Regions from separate parts of the Anaerobacillus sp. QJM3NY_17 genome, predicted to be linked through region 2. Evidence: riboswitches for the same ligand, from Rfam matches in the RefSeq annotation. Region 2 holds a riboswitch; the other holds the start of a gene.
What was found. Region 2 has a riboswitch for thiamine pyrophosphate ahead of tenA (thiaminase II). Riboswitches for the same ligand answer to the same signal wherever they lie in the genome.

Region 1: it holds a riboswitch for thiamine pyrophosphate, as region 2 does, so the genes downstream of both, thiE (thiamine phosphate synthase) here and tenA (thiaminase II) in region 2, are expected to answer to the same signal.

What each region holds. Positions count from the first base shown of each region.
Region 1 covers NZ_CM149685.1:2,724,254-2,735,471, forward strand. The annotation lists gene AC0VYV_RS14305 (ATP-binding cassette domain-containing protein) at 1-277, opposite strand, end outside; gene thiD (bifunctional hydroxymethylpyrimidine kinase/phosphomethylpyrimidine kinase) at 431-1,243, opposite strand; gene thiO (glycine oxidase ThiO) at 1,260-2,351, opposite strand; gene AC0VYV_RS14320 (thiazole synthase) at 2,368-3,132, opposite strand; gene thiS (sulfur carrier protein ThiS) at 3,137-3,334, opposite strand; gene thiE (thiamine phosphate synthase) at 3,331-3,966, opposite strand; TPP riboswitch at 4,179-4,295, opposite strand; gene AC0VYV_RS14335 (M14 family metallopeptidase) at 4,351-5,538, opposite strand; gene AC0VYV_RS14340 (LTA synthase family protein) at 5,705-7,579, opposite strand; gene AC0VYV_RS14345 (ROK family glucokinase) at 7,873-8,844, opposite strand; gene nfsA (oxygen-insensitive NADPH nitroreductase) at 8,872-9,621, opposite strand; gene AC0VYV_RS14355 (YqgQ family protein) at 9,618-9,818, opposite strand; gene AC0VYV_RS14360 (spore germination protein) at 9,943-11,218, opposite strand, start outside.
Region 2 covers NZ_CM149685.1:1,579,452-1,590,669, reverse strand. The annotation lists gene AC0VYV_RS08510 (YitT family protein) at 1-203, opposite strand, end outside; gene AC0VYV_RS08505 (DegV family protein) at 485-1,339, shown strand; gene AC0VYV_RS08500 (DUF3941 domain-containing protein) at 1,420-1,551, shown strand; gene AC0VYV_RS08495 (energy-coupling factor transporter transmembrane component T family protein) at 1,593-2,387, opposite strand; gene AC0VYV_RS08490 (ABC transporter ATP-binding protein) at 2,365-3,816, opposite strand; gene AC0VYV_RS08485 (ECF transporter S component) at 3,828-4,406, opposite strand; gene tenA (thiaminase II) at 4,403-5,095, opposite strand; TPP riboswitch at 5,264-5,366, opposite strand; gene AC0VYV_RS08475 (histidine kinase N-terminal domain-containing protein) at 5,406-6,569, opposite strand; gene AC0VYV_RS08470 (SDR family oxidoreductase) at 6,713-7,582, shown strand; partial or broken gene AC0VYV_RS08465 (hypothetical protein) at 7,746-8,201, shown strand; gene AC0VYV_RS08460 (DUF11 domain-containing protein) at 8,412-9,164, shown strand; gene AC0VYV_RS08455 (BclA C-terminal domain-containing protein) at 9,319-9,849, opposite strand; gene AC0VYV_RS08450 (LacI family DNA-binding transcriptional regulator) at 10,017-11,057, opposite strand.

The DNA.
Region 1 (11,218 bases), 1.1 Mb from region 2:
AATTATCTTCAATTGTTCCATTAAATAGGTGAGCCTGTTGAAAGACCATCCCAATATTTCGACGTAGCTTATTGATTGAAAATTCATCTAGCTTCTTTCCTTTAAAGAGAATTTCACCTCTATCAGGATCCTCTAATCGGTTCAGCAACATCAATAAGCTACTTTTTCCAGCGCCTGAAGGGCCGATGATCGTTGTTAATGATCCTTCTAGCATATCAAAATGAATATCTGACACACGTTCATTATTCACATTTTTCACTTCAATTATTTTATTCATGAGACGACCTTTCCTTACTGTAAATTAACACCATTATTCTATCATGCATTGATGACCTATGATACGAAAGTGCCTTTCGTGTATAGCTTATGTATTTTCGACCTTCTCATCCTAAAAGACAACCCCAAATAAAAAACTCTGCGCAGTGCAGAGCTATTGTTTCATTCCACTTATTAGCTTTTGCCTATGCGCAGAGTGGTTCGTAGGTCCAATTCCATTACCTATAGAAAGAGAATTCGCAATGGCTGCTGTAATAAATTCTTTTGCAGTTGAGACCGCCTCTTGTATTGTTCGTCCTTTCGCAAGCTCTGCAGCGATGCAAGCAGAGAAGGTACATCCCGTTCCATGAGTATGTTTTGTATCAATTCGTTTAGACTCATAGTGATAAAAACGTTGGTTCGCATACAAAACATCTATAGAAGTTTCTCCATCCATATGTCCGCCTTTAACAAGGACAGCCTTTGCACCAAAGTCCTGTAATGCTGCTGCAGCTTCTTCCATTTCTCGAACTGAAGTAATTGAGTCGCCACCTAATAACTCCGAAGCTTCAGGAATATTTGGTGTAATAATAGTACCAAGAGGAATGAGTTCTTCCTTCATGGCACGAATCGCCTCTTTTTGAAGGAGTGATGCTCCTCCCTTTGCAATCATAACAGGATCAATCACAAGGTTTGGCACCTGGTATTCTCTTATCTTCTTAGCAACGCCCAAAATAATATCACTAGAGAAAAGCATACCAGTTTTCACAGCATCTGTTCCAATATCCGATAGCACAGCATCTAACTGAGATTGAACCGCTTCTATAGATTGGGGATAAACATTGTGAACCCCTAGAGTATTTTGAGCTGTAAGTGCCGTTATGGCACTCATCCCAAACACTTCACGCTCTTGAAATGTTTTTAAATCGGCCTGAATACCAGCTCCTCCTCCACTATCAGATCCAGCTATCGTAAGTGCTTTACGCATAAAACTCACTCCTTCATTATATAACCTGGAAACGATCAGGTCGAAATTGACCGAGCCCTATTTCACTAACACTTCCATCGATTTCATTTGCTACAATTTTTGCTGTAACAGGACTAAGTAAGATTCCGTTCCGATAATGACCAGTGGCTAAAATAACCTTAGGTTTATGATCTAGCTTTCCGATAATAGGAAAGCCATCTTGAGTAGCAGGTCTTAACCCCGCCCACTTATGAAATGGATTTTTCTGCTGTAAGGCAGGCATCACTTGCTTACTCCATTTCTCAAGTCTTCCTACACCATGTTCTGTAACAGATGTATCAAAACCAGCGATGTCCTCCGAAGCACCAGCAACAACTGATCCATTTGCTTTCGCTACAAGATAGCCTTGACTTGTAAAAATAATGTGATTGAGAGATGGGGCTTCATATGCGCAAATTTGTCCTCGTATTGGATAAATGGGCAACGTCAAACCAAGTGCTTCCTCCCAGTACATAGACCATGCTCCTGCAGCAAGAACAACTCGATCGCTTTCGATCCGTTGACCTTTTACCACAACGTTATTCTCTTCAAACGTCGCCTCTCCCGCATTCTCTATCACCCGAACACCTAACTTGCGACAAGCATCTAAAAGCGCTGAGACGTAGCCAGGAGCATAAATATGTGACTCTTCTGGACACCATAATGCTGCAACAACATCTTGAGAAAGGCCTGGCTCTTTCTCTCTTACTTCGTCAGCATTTAATATTGTAGATTCGACGTTAAACTTACGTTGCCAGGCCTGCTTTGTCTCAAGAGACAGCCGATCAGCCTCATGAAAGATACAATAAAGACTGCCGCTCTCGCTATATTCAAAATCAACATCTGAATTCTGTTTGATTTCTTCCTGCCATTTCGGGAAAAGCTTTAAACTATGTTGGCAAAGCCTGAAAAAATCATCTGGATCTTCTTCAATTTCCGAATAAGGCGCAAGCATGCCTGCAGCTGCACCTGAAGCTTGCCCCCCACACTTATGAGCTTCTACTACAGTCGTTTCATGTCCCCTCGTACGGCATTCATAGGCAATGGAGAGACCAATCACTCCGCCTCCTACAATCGTAATGTTAGCCATGATCGCCCTCCTTCTATTAATTTCGTACTGGACTACTTGCAGTGGCGTACTTCTTTTTAGGAATTCTTCCTGCAACGTAAGACAATCTTCCTGCTCTAATAGCCAACTTAACTGACTCAGCCATCATAACAGGGTTTCTCGCTTTCGCTATGGCTGTATTAAGGAGGACTCCATCTGCCCCAAGCTCCATCGCTTGTGTTACATCAGATGCATGTCCAAGACCCGCATCGACTATGACGGGTACCTTCAGTTGTTCTGTAATTAGTTCAATATTGTATGGATTTAAGATGCCGAGACCAGTTCCAATAGGAGATCCACCTGGCATGACAGCCGCTGCACCTGCTTCTTGTAGTCGATAGCAAAGTGCTGGATCATCAGAAGTATACGGTAAAACAACAAAACCTTCTTTAGCAAGAACCTCTGTAGCTTTCAAAGTTTCCACCGGATCAGGGATTAGCATTTTTTCATCACGACTAACTTCGATTTTTATCCAATCACTTAAGCCAGATGCTTTTGCTAAACGAGCGATGCGAATGGCTTCTTCAGCAGTCGTAGCTCCGGAAGTATTGGGCAAATAGTGAAATGATTGATTCTCGATGTGCTGTAAAATCGCATCTTCATTTGGTGCAGTAAGATTCACTCTTCGAATAGCAAATGTGAGAACTTCTGCTTCAGAAGCTTCAATTGCTTTATTTTGAACATATGGATTTGGATATCTTCCCGTGCCAAGAAACAATCGTGAAGAAAGTTCTTTACCGGCTATTGTTAATTTATCATTCATTCGGTCAACCCCCTCCTACAAAGTGGACAAGTTCGATTTTCATTCCTTCTTTTACTTCTGTATCGATCCATTCCGAGCGATCAATAATTGTTCCATTAACTTCAGTGACAACCAACCCTTCTTGCAAGCCAAAATGAGTAACAACTTCTTTCAATGTTGCCACTTCTAAATCATGCTGCTCTCCATTAACTAGTAATGTCACTTGGGAATCACCTCTTTTTGAATGGATTGAATAAATGCTTCGCACGTGCCTTTAATATCGGCACTACCAACTACTTCACTAATGACACATACTCTAGAAGCACCTGAATGGAGGACGTCCGAAACATTATGCAATTTGATGCCGCCGATGGCTACAAACGGAATAGATATTTCTGCTGCAACTTCTTTGAGATAGTCAGTTGTTACTGGATCAACAACATCGCTTTTGCTATTTGTAGGAAAGACTGGCCCAGCCCCGATGTAATCAGCACCACGCTGCTCTGCTTCACGCGCTTCTTCGATTCGATGTGTGGAGATACCGATGATCTTATTAGGTCCAACAATCTTCCTTGCTACCTCTAAAGGTAAATCATCCTGACCGAGATGAATGCCATCAGCATCAACGGCTAGCGCAATATCAATGTGATCATTCACAATAAAGGGAACTTCATATTTTTGTGTTAGCTCCTTTAATCTCAAAGCTTTTGCTAGTACAACCTTTTTAGAATTCGTCTTATCACGCAATTGAATAATATCAGCACCACCTTGTATCGCTTGCTCCATTACCTCAACTAGGTCTCGATCAGGGTGGAATTCTTCCCCTGTAATGACGTATAATTTAAAATCCTTCATTATTTACCTCCTCTAATACTTTTAACCTTAAGCCTATGTTAATGAGCTTTGTTGATTTTCGGCTCAATTACGCTCTGTGATAACCAATCGCTTCGAGCTAAAAATCGAGAATCAAGAGTATAAGCTACCACCGTAAACGCTTAAAAACGATTAACATAAAACACACTAAAAAACCCCATTCCGCGTAAGGAATGGGGGTAGTAATACGTAATCAATACTGCTACCGACTTCCCTACGCTGGTATCAACCAGATCAGGTTCAAGGGTAAAAGAAATGACGGTTTCTTTTTCTCAGCCTTCCCTTACATGAAGGCACCCCTAGTCTTTGGAATTATGAAATTAAGTTTATTATGACAAAGAAGTGATTAAAAAACAAGCCACTAACCTACATATACAGAGAAGAAAGGAAAATCCCTAACGTATCTTGGTAAATAGTGTTGAAATCAGAAGTAGGCAAAGGACTTTCCCCTTTTCCAATTTCTACGGTAAAACCCGGTCTTCTAAAGTCTTGAATAAACCAATCCTTGTATCCAGCGAAACTATCAACATAGCGAACTGCTCGATAACCGCTCAGTCGCGAAAATTCTCTCACTAAGATTTCTGACTCAGGAGGTTCAAGTCCTTCGAAACCCCAAAAGATCACTTCACCTTGAGAATGAAATGCTAGCGCACGATCAAATTCCTTTCTTCTCGTCAGGTCTGCGATCGCTATTGCTTCTGGCTCTGTAAGCGGTGCTTTTCCCGGGTAATTTCTTGGAGAAGGTTTTGTTGGTTTTCGTTCAGCTTCTATTTCCCATTTAGCAGGATACTGATTGTTTAAATCAACTCCCCTAATGTTCGCCTTCCATCTGTTAAATTGTTCACTTCCATTATTAATTTGATCCGCTAATGAGCGATAAGGTTCTTCTTCAGGTAATCCATTAATGACAAGATCAACGCCATCTGGGTTTACCATGGGTACAAGAGAGAGAGAAGTCGATTCATATAGAGATGGGAGGTAAACACCGCTCAATCTCTGACTATTCGTCAATTCACGAGAATAATCATCTACAAATTTCATAATGAGAGTTGAGGTTAACCATTCATTAGCATGAAATGCTCCATTCATATGAACTTTTTTCTTTCCTGTTCCCACTACTAGTTCTGGGATTGGCTTTTCCATGACAGATTCGCCAATGATTGATCGTTTAATAAATGGATAAACAGCAAGTATTTTTCGAATATCATTAACAAGGGTTTGATAATCGTAATTTTGATTTGGGTTAATGAGTGACCACGTTACACGAATCGGTATATTCACTTTTTCTCCTGGTTGTAACGAAAAAGGATTCGAATCGTTTAGCAAAAGAACACCATCTAGGGGTGTTCCGTACCATCCTGCTATTTTCCATAATGTATCTCCTGGCTTAATGGTATAACTTTTCGTGACAAACCCAGGGATCTGAATTTGTTCTCCGACTATAAGTTGATCAGGATTCTCAAGATTATTACTATCTAATATTAATCGAAGTGGAATTTGAAACACTCGGCTATATTTCCAAAGGCTATCCCCACTCTTCACCCTAATTTTCATGTCATACCCTCCCACATTTCATATCCTTCTTACAATGATATGAAATAATGAGTGATGCATATGCTACATAATTAGGACATATTAGCCTTATTGCTCGCCTCAGAAAAAATTCATTACAATACAATAACCCCACCTAACATCCAAGGTGGGGTTTGCATCTTTCATGCTATTTTTCTATTTCTGTATCCTCTTGTTGCTCATCATGCTTGCCTAAGAAACGTAGAAGGTCTCCATAAACGATTTTATCTGAGTAGGCAAGATCAGTTTTTGCCTTCTCCATGTATGGTTCACAGGCTGATTTATCCGTTTCTTCTCCTGTTTCTTTGTCATAACAGACATTTTTAGTGTATAGATTATTTTCAGTAATGAAGCTTCCATCGCGAAGGATAGTGAAATTATCCTGTTCTTTTGCAAAAAGATCGTTACCAAATTTAATCATATCCTTCGTATCAATACCAAGCAGGTGCATGATCGTCGGCTTCAAATCAATTTGACCACCGACCTGGTCCATCACTTCCCCTTCTTGGCCAGGAATATGAACAACGAGTGGAACTTTTTGAAGTTCCGTGGATTCAAATGGTGTAATTTCTTTGCCTAAGAATTCTCCCATAGCTTTGTTATGGTTCTCAGAAATTCCATAGTGATCACCGTACATGACGAAGATGGAATCTTCATAAAGTCCTTCTTCTTTCATGCGCTCAAAGAATTTCTTTAGAGCTTCATCCTGATATCGAACTGTAGTGAAAAATCTGTTAACAGTTCCATCATCTGAAGTCCACTCTGGAATATATTCATCCTCTGATTCAAGTGTAAAAGGAAAGTGGTTCGTTAATGTAATGTATTTAGCATAGTAAGGTTCCGGTAGCGTTTCTAAATATTTAATGGATTGATCAAAGAAATATTCATCTTTCAATCCCCATCCGATTGAATTATCAGGCGTTACTGTAAAATCGTTAATGTCATAGAACTTATCGTATTTAAGGGAGTCATACATAACGTCACGGTTCCAGAAGCTTTTGTTATTCGCGTGGAAGACAGCATTATAGTATCCATCCTCACTTAATATTTCTGGAGATGCATTGTATTCGTTACCTGAATGGGTAAAGAATACAGCTCCACTTGGGAGTCCATATAATGAATTCTCAAGAATAAATTCGGAGTCAGAAGTTTTACCCTGAGCTGTTTGATGATAGAAATTCGGGAAATAATAACTTTCATCTATAAGATCATTTAAGAAAGGCGTAATTTCTTCTCCATCCACTTCTTCATTCACTACAAAACTCTGTGTGGATTCTAACGATACAAGGATGATGTTTTTCCCTTCTGCTTTACCAAACATTTCAGGATCTGGCTCAACGTGGTTAGCTTTTACATAGTTTTCGATATCTACAATCTCACTGCCATCTGCAAATGCTCGCTGTGCTTTTGCTTTCGACTGAAGAACAGCGTCATAAACGTGGTAGTTATAAGTACCAATATATTTTATGAGCATTTCACGATCAAACGTACGAGTTAAGAGCTGCGGGCGTTCTGTTTCTGCAAGCCCAACATTAACAGCAAAAAGAGCTATAGCACTAGCAAATACAATAGCAATTTCTTTCTTCTTAACCGTGTACGCCTTCGTTTTTCTTACGAAAAGGAAAACTGACAGAATAATGATATCTACAAAGAGCAAGAAATCAAAACCGCTTACAAGTTCAGCAATACTATTTCCGAGCTCTCCCATATTATTCGTTTGAAACAACAATGGTATTGTTATAAAATCAGTAAATTCACGGTAGTATACGACGTTTGCAAATAGAATAAATGAGCCAATAAAATTAATGACCAATAGTACTCTGTTGCGATACTTTGGTGAGGCAAATAGGGCAAAACCGAGGAATAGCAATACAGAACTAAGTGGGTTTAGCAGTAAAATAAACCCTTCCATTTTATTTTCAGGTTCAATGTTGAAAGCAAATTCATACACCAAATACGTTTTTAACCACAGCATAAAGGCTACGATTAGGAAAAAAGAATACTTATTTTGTAGCTTTTTCATGTTTTCTTAGTACCTCCTTAGTTGAATATAAGGAAAAGCTACCATTACTTTCTACGACCATACATAATCGCAATGATAGTATGTTTTCGAAATTTAATCAACTAACTTTTGTCCTTATTTTAGTATTTCTTTCACAATTATTTTGATTCTGAGCAGCCTGTCTGTTAGTAATAACGAATGAAAAGGACAAAAAGTTTCATTTGGGCAATTTTTTTACATAAAAAAAGAAAAGATCGAACTTAACTGATCTCTTCTTCCCTTGTTATAGCAGGCTGAAACATGAAAAACTAGGACTATTTCATCAATTTCGTTTTTACGAGCCACGCTCCTCCTATTACGCCAGCATCATTGCCGAGTGTGGCAATTGCAAAATCCGCACCTTCTCTAACTCTTGGCAATGCATATTTTTCAAATTGTTTTTTTAAGGGGGTTAGAAGTACATCTCCTGCTTTTGATACGCCCCCACCTATTACAATTTTAGAAGGATTCAAGGAATTAGCCAGGTTTGCAATCGCAAGTCCTAGATGGAAAGTTACATTATTCACTACTTCAACAGCATATGGATCCTCGGCATCAGCGCCTTCAAAAATATCACGAGAAGTAATTTCATTCTTTTCTTGATAAATATGATATAGGACACTGTCCTGATGTGACATAAGTTTTTCCATCGCAATACGAACAACACCAGTCGCTGATGCTACTGTTTCAAGGCAGCCTGTTTTGCCACAATTGCATTGCGCTCCACCATCAGGGATGGATGTAATATGACCTATTTCCCCCGCCATGCCATTCGTTCCATGAATGATTGTTCCATTCGTAATAACGCCTCCGCCTACTCCAGTCCCAAGCGTGACGCATAGCAAATCACGTGCTCCATCACCTGCGCCACGCCACATTTCACCAAGAGCAGCAATGTTCGCATCGTTATCAATAATAACTGGTAACCCTGTTTCAACTTCAAGCTTGTCTTTTAAAGGAAAGTCTCGCCATCCAATGTTTACTGCGTGGTAAATAAATCCTGAATCCATTTCAATGAAACCTGGAGCTCCCATACCGATACCAGAAAACTTCTTTCTGCTAACGTTCATTTCTTCCATCTTATCATCAATAGCACGAGCTATATGAGTTGTGATATGACGACCAGCTTCCGATTTATCAGTAGGAATTTCCCATTTACTAATAATTTCACCATAAAAATCTAGGAATGAAAGCTTGATGGTTGTTCCACCTAAATCAACACCAATGAGCCATTTTTCTTCTTTCATCTTAATCCACCTTTCGCAAGTAACACTTTATTTCAGAGGAAAACCTTTCTTTTCAAGAAATTTCTTCATATACGTTCGAACAGGGGTCGCTAATTTATGTGCCATCATAGAAGTCCATCCTGCTGATCGTTGACCTCCCGTTCGATTCGTGTAATAACCTGAAATAACTTCATCATATTCGTTTAATCCTTTTTTAAATGCATTTGCATCCTGCTCATATTCATCAATATGATAGATGTTATTTAAGGGCAATCGTGGTTTTACATCTGGATCCTGATCGGGATATCCAACACAAAGACCAAATAAAGGAATAACAAATTGAGGAAGATTCAATACTTCACTCACTTTATCAAGGTCGTTCCGAATGCCACCAATATAGCAAATACCTAGTCCCATTGACTCTGCTGCTATGCTGGCGTTTTGTGCAGCAAGCGCTGCATCTATTAATCCTACCATGAACTTTTCAGTTGTTTGCGTCGTTTCCGTTACATCTGTCCCATGCATTTCAGCTGTTGCATGGTGACGATTGAAATCTGCACAAAAAACAAAGAAGTGACCATTTTTTTCAACATAACTTTGCCCACCAGCTAATTCAGCAAGCTGCTTTTTCTTTTCTTTGTCTTCCACACCAATGATCGAATATGCTTGTATGTAGCTTGAAGTTGAAGCGGATTGCGCTGCTTTTACTAACGTATGAATTTGCTCTTCTGTTAATGGCTTATCTTTAAATGCTCTAATTGAGCGGTGAGCAAGCATCGTTTCAATTGTCTGATTCATGTTTTGTCCCTCTCCTTGCTAATTTCATTTCTTATGATCATTCTGGCGACGAGGTAATCCTCATTCTCGAGAATTTTCATATCGTATAACTCTTGGATCTCGCCTTCCATTAGTTCAAGGTCTCCAAGTCGAGTTCCAGTATAAACAATCATGCCATATTGCTTTAAAAGCTGCTGTATATCATAAAATGTTTTCATTTTCTTCACCATTGTTCATTATAGCAATCCCTAGCGCCAAAAAAAATAATTACGCACAAAAAGACCACATTCCCGTTTAAGAAATGTAGTCTCTGCTTTACATCTTGTAAATAAGCCATTGATATTAACGATCCGGATCTTTAGGATGTAATACCGTAGGTCTACGATTTTTAAGTGGCATAGGTGATCTGAATATAACATCTCGAAATGCCCGATAAGAAAACGGGATAAACGGCCATAGATAAGGAATATGAAACGATTTTGTACGAATTAAAAGCATTATCCATAGTGTAAATCCTCCAACAAATCCAATTACGCCAAAAGCTGCGGTCAAAATGAGCAATAAGAGACGAAAAAGTCGATTAGCAAGACTTAATTCATAGGATGGTGTTGCGAATGTCCCCATTGCTGCAAGGGCCAAATATAAAATGACCTCATTAATAAACAGTCCTACCTCTACTGCTACTTGTCCAATCAAAATGGCCGATACAAGACCAAGCGCAGTCGCAAGGGAGGTTGGAGTATGAATGGTTGCCATCCTGAGTATATCAATCCCTATTTCTATAAGTAAAAATTGAACGAACAGAGGCAACGTTCCGTTTTGATCTACCCCAATAAACTGCATATTTGAACCGAGTAACCGTGGGTTTGTAGCAAATAAATACCATAGCGGCAAAATGAAAATTCCGATCCAAACGGCTATAAAACGAACAAGTCTCAAATATCCGCCAACAAGCGGCTTTTGTCTGTACTCTTCAGCATGTTGCAGATGATGCCAGAAAGTAGTAGGGGTAATAAGCACACTGGGCGATCCATCTACAAAGATCAATACGTGACCTTCATAAAGGTGAATAGCTGCTGTATCGGGACGCTCTGTGTACCTCACAAGAGGATAAGGATTTAAATGTCTTCCACAAATAAACTCTTCAATCGTCTTTTCGCCCATCGGTAAGCCATCTGTATCAATGTTACTAACAGAATCCTTAATTCTATTTACGATTTCAGGATCAGCAATATCTTCAATATAACTAACACAAATGTCTGTTTTGGACCTTCTACCTACTTGCATATATTCCATTCTTAACGTTTTATCTCTCACTCTTCTTCTCGTCAGTGATGTATTGAATACGATCGTTTCTACAAAGCCATCTCTCGCGCCCCTTGTTACACGCTCCAAATCTGGTTCCTGTGGTCCTCTGACCGGGTACGTTCTTGCATCGATCATAATAACTTCGCTCATACCTTCTACAATAAGGGCAGTTGGACCAGCAAGCACTAAATCCATTACAACATCCAGATCCTTTTGTCGATCAATTTCAACGTATGGGATATGTACTTTCATGAGCTTCTCAAGTGGATCAGGATCAAGTTGGGAAGGTTCAAGTCTTGATAGTAACTTC
Region 2 (11,218 bases):
ATATTTAGTAACATAAGTAAAATACCCGTTGAGATTGAAATTGGCGTATAATCACTTAGTACGCTAGAAATCAGCTGTGCGATACCAGTAAAACCACTAGCATATACATTGGCAGGGATAAGAAATAAGTTCAGAGAAACTGCACCAAGGATCGCACCTAAGAGAATCACAATAATTTTTTTTACTTCTTCCAATAAGAACACCTTCTTTTTTGAAACAGAGATTTAACTCGTTTGCAGAATATAAGTAGAGACTGATCCAATTGACAATATTCACTTTCAGGATCCGATCTTTATAAGTGACGATTAGGTAAAGCCACATCTACTAAGCCATGTATATCTAATCAAACTATCTAATCTACGTCAACTGTTTTCTATTCAACCCCATCAATAGGATTGATTTCCTCTTTGCTAATGGGATAAACTTGATTATAACAAACATTCATTTACATACCGACTTAAAAATGAAGAAGGGACGATCGTCCATGACAGTTAAAATCATTACAGATAGCGCCTCGGATTTGCCAGAGGATCTCGTACGAAAGCACGACATCGACATCATGCCACTAATGGTCATTATCGGAGATCAGGAGTATTATGATCGTGAAGAGATCCAAGCAAAAGAGTTATACAAGACCTTGCGAGAAGGTACAATGGCCAAAACGTCGCAAATTCCTCCAGCACGGATACGAGAGACATTTGCGAAATACGCTAAAATGGGTCAGCCTTTTATTTATATTGCGCTATCATCTGGTATTTCAGGTACATACCAATCAGCTGCCATCATTAAAAATGAAGTACAGGAAGAATACCCTGACGTACAAATGGAGGTCATTGATTCCAAAGCCGCTTCTCTCGGCTACGGACTCATGGCGATCCACGCTGCTGAGCTTGCTGAAAAAGGTGAAGGATTTGAGCGAATATTAGAAAGCTTAAACAGCAAGTACTTAACGCACATGGAACACATTTTCACAGTAGACGACCTGGAGTTCCTTCAGCGCGGCGGTCGCGTCAGCAAAGCCTCGGCCTTCTTTGGTGGAATGTTAAAAATCAAACCAGTGCTCCACGTTGAAGACGGGAAACTTGTTCCGATTGAAAAAATTCGTGGGAAAAACAAAGTCACAAAGCGTATGGTTGAGATCATGCAGGAACGCGGCGTTAATCTTCAGTCCCAATTAATCGGCATTTCACATGGAGATGACCTGGAAAGCGCTGAAAAATTAAAAAGTGCGATTCAAGAGACATATGGAAGTGAGCACTTTGTCATTCATGAAGTAGGCGCTACGATTGGGTCTCACTCAGGACCAGGAACACTTGCTTTGTTTTTCTTAAATAAATAACTTCCTTTTACATAGGATGTCGCGTAATCGCGTACTCTATTATTGTGCATGGAAATCCTGACACCAAGGGAGGACATAACGTGTCATCAACAAAAGATAATAATAAAAAAGCAGTTGATCATAATGCTAAACGAATGTTGAAAAACAAGTTAAAAGAAGAAAACCGTGAAGGCGGGAAACACCAGTATTCTAAGGATACTGACCACTTGTAGAAATCAAGCATTGAAAAGAAACCGGCTAAACAGCCGGTTTCTTAATTTCTAACATCTGTTATATTAAAGTAAGGAAATGTTGCGCCTACCCAAAATGCAACCGAAAAACCTACCATAATGTAGAGTATAAAATATGCATCAACTCTAGAGAAGGTCTGTTTATAATAATAAGTTCGTTCCTTATTATTAAACTGCTTCGCTTCCATGGCAACTGCAATGCGATGAGCTCTACGAATACTTTGAGAAAGCAATGGCACCGCATAAAGTGTCACAGACTGCATGATTCGAGCGAACCCTTTTTTCTTTTTTATACCTCTAATAAGTAATGCGGCTCTTAACTGTTGGAATTCCTCCATCATAACAGGAAGAATACGAACAGCCGCCATAAAGCTATAGGCAAACCGAGGCGGTACTTTAAGCTGTTGAACGAGGGAATAGAAGAGAAATACTGGCCTCGTTGTCAAAGCGAATAGAAGTCCGAGCAAGGCGAAATTTAAAGCTCGAAACCCGATGTGAAGACCTCGGAAGAAGCTCTCTTCTGTAATATGAACGATTCCCCACTTCCACCAAGTTGTTGTCCCTTGACCAAAGAACATCATACTAGAAGCACTAGAGAAAAATAATAACAAAAATGGAATCATTAAGATCGCTAGTATTTTCTTCTGATGTCCTGTTGCAAACAAGACAAGAATGAGCGGAACCACTGTTACATTGCTAATCAAATTTGGATTGTGAACGAACAAAAGAAGGATAAATAATGCTAAAATGAACACCAATTTTAAAGCAGGATTTAAACGATGAAGCCATGTTTCTTTATATTGTAGAGTCCACTGCATGATGCTCCCTCTCTTCCCTTCTCAGAAGATCTCGATCAGCGGTTAGCTTACCCTCTTCAATGATCCACTCTCTCGTCCCATAATTTTGAACAATCTTCTCATCATGCGTCACCATGATAATGAGCATTCCCTTTGACCTTAACTGTTCAAATAAAGCTAGCAACTTAAACGTATTACTTGCATCCTGACCAAATGTTGGTTCGTCTAACAAAAGGATCGGTTGAGTACCAAACATGGCCGTTCCTACGCTTAACCTTCTTTTTTGACCCGTAGAAAGCTGGTACGGATGAAGAGTTCGCACTTGCTTAAGATCATATGCTTCAAGCCACTGCCCTACTTTTTGATCTACTTCCGCGTCTTCCATCATTTCAAGGGAATAAGCAAGTTCATCATAGACAGAATTCGTGACAAATTGAAATTCTGGATTTTGAAAAACAAAAGCTAGCTGCTCACGGGAAGCTTTGATCGATTTTAATTCCTGATTCTTTACTCTCTTTTTCCCAGTCGTTTTCATCACGTTCATTAAACTTAAAAGAAAGGAGCTTTTACCTGCTCCATTCTTTCCGGTAACCACAATCCATTCTCCTTCATGAGCTGATCCATTATGCACTTCAATTTTTGGGATTTTGCCTCGATACCCTTTTAACTGTTTAATCTCAAGAATTTCTTCCCCTTTAACATACGGTGCAGGAAGTTTTTTTTCATTTGTATGTTCTTCCCATACGCCCGGATACCAGATCCCATATTCCTTCATCTTATGTTTATAAAAGGAGAAGACACTTTGTGGGTCAGCATCTGCAATAATCCTTCCCTCTGAATCAAAAAGGACGATGCGATCAACAAAATCAATTACTTCATCAATCTTATGCTCAACGATAATCATTGTTTGTGTAGCATTAAGTTGTTTAATTGTTTTCCATACGTCAGAGGTACCTGCAGGATCAAGTAACGCGGTCGGTTCATCCAAAAAGATTACATCTGGCTCAAGTGCAAGCATGGAGGCAATGGCTAGTCGCTGTTTCATCCCTTGTGAAAGTGAACTAATCTCAATATGCGGATCCTTAAAGGAAAGACCTACCTTTTCAAGATAATGACGAATTAACCCTTCCATTTCAGGTTGCGGGACAGCACGATTTTCCAATACGAATGCCATCTCTTCATCCACATATGGCATGCAAAACTGAGAATCAGGATCTTGAAATACAACGCCTGAAGATGCTGGTATACTTTTGGCGTCTGCCTTCATAGGCACTGGAACGGCATTTGGAATTAAACCAGATAATATCTGAAGAAGAGTTGATTTACCACAACCGCTCGGACCAAGAAATAAGACCTTTTCCCCTTCTGCAATCTCAAGAGATAACCGATTAAATAGCAGTGTGTCCGCTCCCGCATATTTTACACGAAGGTTTGATACACCTACTTTCATATAACCACTCCTTACTGATCTAACGCCTTATAATCCTCATCACTTGCTGGTCTAACTAAGCTAGTAACACCCGTTTTCTCTAGAGCCTCTACAAGGAAATAAGCAAGTAGTCCAGCTAATAGAAAACCACCTATTAACCTAGCACCAATGAGAAGAAGTAAATTCCATAGAGCAAGATCCATCACATACCCATAGGCAGCATCCATGACAATGGAACCTACTGCAGCAGCAATCCCTCCAAGCGCCGCAACAAATGCGGTGTATCGTTTATAGCCAAATAAGGCAAACATTAATTCCGTTCCTAATCCTTGAACAATTCCATATAGAAGAACAGATAATCCATATTCAGAACCAACAAGAAATTCACCAGAAGCTGCAGCCGTTTCTGCAAGTAGTGCCACACCGGGCTTACGAAGAAGAAGCACTGCTACTGTACCCGCAATAAACCACATCCCGTAAATCACATCACCAATATGGAGACCAAATGGTTTAAAGATGTTATAGACCGGTCCCCACAGTTTATAAATAATCCCAAAAACAAGGGCAATCACGATCGTAATCAAAATGTCCGAAAGCTTTAGTCGTTTCATACTCGCTCACCTTTTTGGAGGGAGACAGGCCACTCTTCTACTTGATAAGCCATTTCCCAGAAACCATATTCCAACTGACAGCTAAGAATGAAATAGTCCTTGATTCGCTTTAATTCTCTTTCAGGTGCCGTCTCAGCCCACTGATCGAGGATTTTTCTTAGTTGATCCGTCACTGGTTCCATTGACTTCTCTCCGTAAAACGTAATCCAATCATAAAAAGGATGATCTTCTTTAGGATTAACCTCTTCCATTAAACGCTGACCAATCTCCAGGTATGTCCATGGGCATGGCAGAAGGGCTGCAACGATTTCTCCGAGCGTACCTGAATGAGCAGCGTCAAGCATATGCCTCGTATAATGATGTGCCGTCGGGGCGAGGGGATAGCCTTGCAGCTCTTCATAAGTGACGCCTGCAGCTCGACACAAATTATTATGAGGATGAACCTCACTATGGAGTACAAATGATATTTGTTCAGTGAAAAGTGCCATCTCTTCTCGGTTTTCACATTTTGATAGCGCAATGCCATAGATTCGAACAAATGTATTCAAATATTCAAAGTCCTGCTTTACATAGTGAACAAGCTGTTCCTTCTCTAACTTTCCCTCCGCAATTCCTCTCACAAATGGATGGTTAAAAATCGCTTCAAAAATTGGTGCTGCTTCCTCTCTTAACTGTTCAGTAAATGACATAAAAAAACTCCTCTCCGCTTTTCATCCAACTGATGAAGAGGAAAGGAGCTTGAATGCCGTTGTTCCGTCATTTTTGGAGATTTAGAAATACTTGTAAGCATTCCTTACTTCTACACGTTTAGGAAATCAAAACGTATAAAAGCCGCTCCAAAAATGGAGCGGCTGCGGTGGCATCCGTCTCCACTTTCCTCCGCTGGCGCTAACCAGATCAGGTTCAAAGGGTCCAGGACATCCTGTCTCAGTCATATAAATGACTCCCCTAGTGGATATATAAAAAGCTTTTTTGAATGTTAGTTTGATAACTATTAAGCTACTCTTCTTTCACACCTTTGTCAACCATTACTGGAAGTTCAATTACAAAAGTTGTTTGTTCTGGATTTGATCGCACTGAAATCACACCTTCGTGCTTTTCAATAATTTGCTTGCAAACAGACAATCCAAGACCTGTTCCGAGTTTTTTTGTACTAATGAACGGTTGAAAGATACTTTCAACAAGATGCGATGAAATTTGCCGGCCATTATTGGAGATTTCAATCGTAATCCGTCCATGGTTTTCTTTTGCTCTCAGCTCAATTTTTCGATGATCGATTTTATTTTCATTTAACTCTTCAATCGAGTTAATCATAATATTAAGAATGACTTGTTTAATTTGTTCTTCTACACCGAACAGTGGAATGTCTGGAGTAATGGCTGTTTCCACTTCTATATTTGATTCTAGTAGTCTTGGATAAAGAATTTCAATGGTATATCTTAATAATCCACTTAAATTTAATGATAGAGGACGATCGTCGCTCCCACGCATTTTTGATAAGAAAAGAAATTGACTTACCTTCTCTTCTAGACTTTTCATTTCGCTATTGAGGATTTCGAAATAGTGTTTCTCGATCGAGTTATTAGCATCACTATCATCTTCTAATAATTTCAAAAATCCTTTAATGGAGGTAAGAGGATTGCGAAATTCATGAGCAAAGCTCGCACCTAGCTGACCAAGAATGGTTAAACGATCACTATGCATTTCCTGTATAAACTTATTTTTATCATGAATGATATTATCTTTCACCTTCGTGTATTCCGTTACTGAATGATACGAATAGGCATTAAAGTAATTATTAATGATTTGAAGACCTTTCGAAAGTTCGTCTCTATCAAATGATGATTCGTTTAAGACAGAGATCACAACCGATCTCCCAAAATTAATATTCGCAATAAACTCTCCAATATTAACATTTGCTTCAATTCGCTCATTGGCAATTTTCTTAGTTAATGTCATAATCCAACTTTCATCCTGAAGGCGAATATAACGAGAGATAAGTTCAACCGTTCGTTTCCCATTCTTAATGATTTCTTCATAATAAGGATCCTCTTGAGAAATTTTTGCGCCAAGCAGCCACTTTTCTACAATTTCGGGCTGACTTTGTTCCAAAAACGACGCAAACCGTTCTTCAAATTCAGATTCTCTTAAATCAAAATTCATACCTCTCGCCTCACAAACTACATTATAGGTTTGTTTCATTTTATCATGTAATGCAAATGTCATCATTATATTCTCAGACTTTAGGTTTAGAAATTCTCCCGATTGGCAATTCCTTACATATATAATTTGAAAGGAGTTATCCCATGCGACCAGATTTTAGACAGACGGATGGACAACCAGCACAACATCAAAATCATCAGCCAGGATCTCAGCAAGAAATGGATCCAAAGCCCATAATGGATGACCAAGATTATAAAGGATCAGGAAAATTAACGAATAAAGTCGCACTCATCACTGGAGGAGATAGTGGGATAGGCGAAGCCGTTGCGATTGCTTATGCAAAAGAAGGAGCAAAAATCGCCATTGTTTATCTTGACGAACATGAAGATGCGGAACATACGAAACAAAAAATCGAAGAGATCGGAAGCGAATGTTTATTGTTGCCGGGAGACATTGGGAGTAAAAGCTTTGCTTACGATGTGATTAAACAGGTGATTGATCATTTCGGACAGCTCGATATTTTAATTAATAATGCAGCAGAACAGCACCCCCAACAGGGAATAGAAGAAATTAGTGCAGAACAGCTCGAAAAAACATTCCGAACCAACGTTTTTGCCATGTTTCACCTAACGAAAGCCGCTCTTCCCCATCTTAAAAAAGGAAGTGCAATCATTAACACATCCTCTGTAACCGCATATGAAGGCAATGATCAGCTGATCGATTACTCTAGTACAAAAGGTGCAATCACAACGTTCACAAGGAGTCTCGCAAAGTCGCTCGTTGGAAAAGGTATTCGTGTCAACAGCGTTGCACCTGGTCCTATTTGGACACCGCTTATCCCTTCCACCTTCTCAGCAGAAAAAGTGAAAAACTTTGGAACGAATACACCAATGGGAAGACCGGGTCAGCCAGAAGAATTAGCTGCGGCGTACGTCCTTCTTGGTTCTGATGGATCTTCTTATATGACCGGTCAAACGATTCATATAAATGGTGGACAGTTTTTAACATCTTAAAACCTCCTTTGGGAGGTTTTTTTATATTATTCACTCTATAAAAAAATGATTTTTAAGATTCAATTGGACAAGAGTTTATACGTCTTTTTACTGTATTCATATAGTATAGTGAATACAATTTTAGACTATATTTGAACACGTATGTTCAATAGGGGTTGTCATTATGGCTTTTACCAATCGATACTCCACCCGAACGTGTGGAGCCATGACATTTACAGGAAATACTTTAGGATTAAGTCAGTTACTAAATGCTAACCAGGCTGGAACTCAAGGAAGTATCGGAGCATTTATTACAACCGATACATCACTTCAAGTGCCAACTTTTCCACCAGGAACCACTCTGGATTATACTTTAAATAACTCAGAGGCTAATCTAGTATTACCAGCTGGAAGCTCCGTTTTATATGCTGAATTAATCTGGGGAGGAAATTATCTTTCAGTAAACGAAGACATTACATCTGATATTGATAATTCTGTTACGTTCACGAACCCAAGCGGGACTGATTTCACAATTAGTCCCGACCCAACTACTAGTAATGAGCCAACATTTACCATCGGAGGAAATACTCGAGGATTTTACATGCGCTCCAATGATGTTACATCAATCGTTCAAGCAGCTGGCGCTGGTACATACACCGTAGGCGGGGTACCAGGACTAGTCGATCCTCTTCAAGCTTCCACAGCTGATACGAACCATGCAGGATGGACACTCGCCGTTGTTTATGCGAATAGTACATTACCAAACCGATCTTTGAATTTATTTGTCGGTGCGGATGGGATTGTTATTAACCCTTTAAATCCTGCAATTGATATCGGGATTTCAGGGTTTATGACGCCTCCCTCAGGTACTGTAGATGCCCGTTTACTCATCTCAGCTCAAGAAGGGGACGCAAATATAGGAGGAGATCAAGCTCTTTTTGGGCCTGATGCAGGTACATTAACCCTTCTCTCAGGACCAAATAACCCAGTAGGAAACTTTTTTGGCTCTCAAATTAATGATGATTCGGGAAATCTTGATACGAGTGGTACATTTGGTAACCGGAACCAGGATCCTTTTACATTAACGAATATTGTTGCTGGAAGACAGGGATGGGATATTACAAACGTCAGTGGGTCTGGCCTATTACCGAACAACCAATCCACGGCTGTTTTCCGCTTCACGTCATCAGGTGATGCTTATATGCCAAATGCACTAGGCGTTCAAATTGATGAGGGGGATGCCATTTTAGATATCGTGAAAACCGTTGATAAGCCATTTTCCACCTATCGTGACGTGCTTTCGTATACGATCACCATTACAAATAATGGCGTTGTTCCCGCTATTAACGTAATCTTTACTGATTACCTTCCAGCTTGCACCCAATTTATTGAGAACAGTTTGTATATTGATGGTGTGCAATATCCGGGTAGTAATCCCCAATATGGTATTGACCTCGATGATATTGATGTTGGTGATACCGTTACAATTTTCTTCCAGATTGTTGTGAAACGGTGTAACTGTTTTGTTCTTAATGTAGCCGAAGTCGAGTTTAGCTGTGGGAAAATCGCTACTAGTAACCAGGCCATATCTACTGTATGTTAATTTAATCCTATATTAAAAAGGATCCCGTGCTAATCACGCGATCCTTTTTCTATTAGCTATTGACCGCCTTTGGGCTAATTTATGATCTGTGATGACCAATTGCATTGAGCCAAAAATAATATGATCTAGCAAGTTTCTTATTAAATATAGTCGATTATTCTACTCTCATAATTGTTAGAGAAGCCCCTACGCCAGAATCTAGTATAATTAAGGTAGCCACTCCAAATAGTTGCAGTGAAATAACATCTCCAGCTAATAAAGAAACTATGGCTTCTGCGCTAAATTTAGTAGATGCTACCGTCGGAGAAATAACAGTTTGTGGTAACTCCACTCCATTTACGACTATTCTAGAATTAATGATAGAAGCAGCTTCTGGATTAATATGATACGAAAGACGATATCTTCCATCTTCTTGGACTGTAAAGAAAGTATTAGTGCCATCGACAGTTATCGTTAGTGGCAAACTTTGTGAATCCGGCAAACTTAAATCCGTCCCTAAAATATCGGTATTTATATTAGCATTCGAAGTATTAGCGGCAAATCCGGACGTTGAAGTCACTGACGGTCCCTCTGGTCCTACTGGGCCTTCTGGACCTTCTGGACCTGGAGGCCCTGGAATTCCCTGTGCTCCTTGTCTAGGAAATGCACCTCCTGCATAACTTCCACCACATCCTGAACATCCCATATTCTCACCCCATTTAAATAAATTCACTTACTAATAGTAAACGTTGGAGTAATGTAAATTGGAACGGCAAGTGACTGCTTGTTCAAAGTTTTATTTTTTCATTACTTAAATTCAACCTTTTAACACCCTTCTCAAAAAATCTCCAAAATAAATAGCCACCTTCGTGGCTATTTCATACTCTCATTCTGGTTAATTGTCCTAACTGTCCAGCGCTCCACAACCTGGTGTGGTACACAAACACGTTTGTTTCCTGACTCAGGATCACTAATTTTCTCTAGCAAACAGTTCACAGCCTGATAACCTAGTTGAAAAATATTAATATCAACAGAAGTAAGCGGCGGACTAGCATATTCAGCGAGCATCACATTATTGAAACTAATGACGGAAACATCTTCAGGAACAGAAAGACCCATCTCATCTAGCTTGCTCATGATACCAAGGGCCATAAGATCATCTGCAACAACAAGCGCGGTTGGAGGATTTTCTAACGAAAATAATGCCATTACCGCTTCCTGTCCGCCTTCTTTTAGAAACTCCACATGAACAACATAATCGTCTTGGAGTGGGATTTCCGCTTCCTGTAGGGCTTTTTCATAACCGTGTAACCGCTCCACGGTTACGACTAGATCTAAATTCCCTCCAACAAATGCGATCCGTTCATGACCTTTGCCGATAAAATGCTCGGTTACATCTTTTGCCGCGCTATAGTTATCATTATCGACATGAGTGATTGAATCTGGATTCACTAGCGGCTTCCCAATAACGGTAAACGGAAAATTTTGTTCCTGTAAAAACGTCATGATTTTATCGTCGATTCTTGAATAAAGCATTACTATACCGTCCACTCTACGCCCGTGAACCATCCCCATTACGCCTTCTAGCATTTCTTCTTCTGTTGCCCCAGTGGACATATATAAGGTATATTCTTTTTCATGAGCCTTCGTACTAATCCCCCGAAGAACCTCTGGAAAGAATGGGTTCTGTAATACTTTATCTGCTGAACTAGGCATGACAAGGCCAATCGTTTGTGTACTCCGGTTCGCTAGACTTCTTGCATTATAGTTAGGATGGTAGCCAAGCTCTTCCATCGCCTCTCTTACACGACGTTTCGTTTGCTCACTAATTCGTGGATTATTTGCGATCACACGTGATACCGTCGATGGCGCAACATTGGCAAGCTTCGCTACATCTTTAATCGTTACTGCCATTGGGATTTCCTCCTATACAAAGCTTTCGCTTGTTCATTTCATATGATAAGTAATTGATCTATCTTAACTATCTAATGATTCATTTTAAACGATTTCTATTGAAAATGACATCTACTATAGAGAAACAATCCTACCTATTAAAGTTCTCTAAACGAAGAATT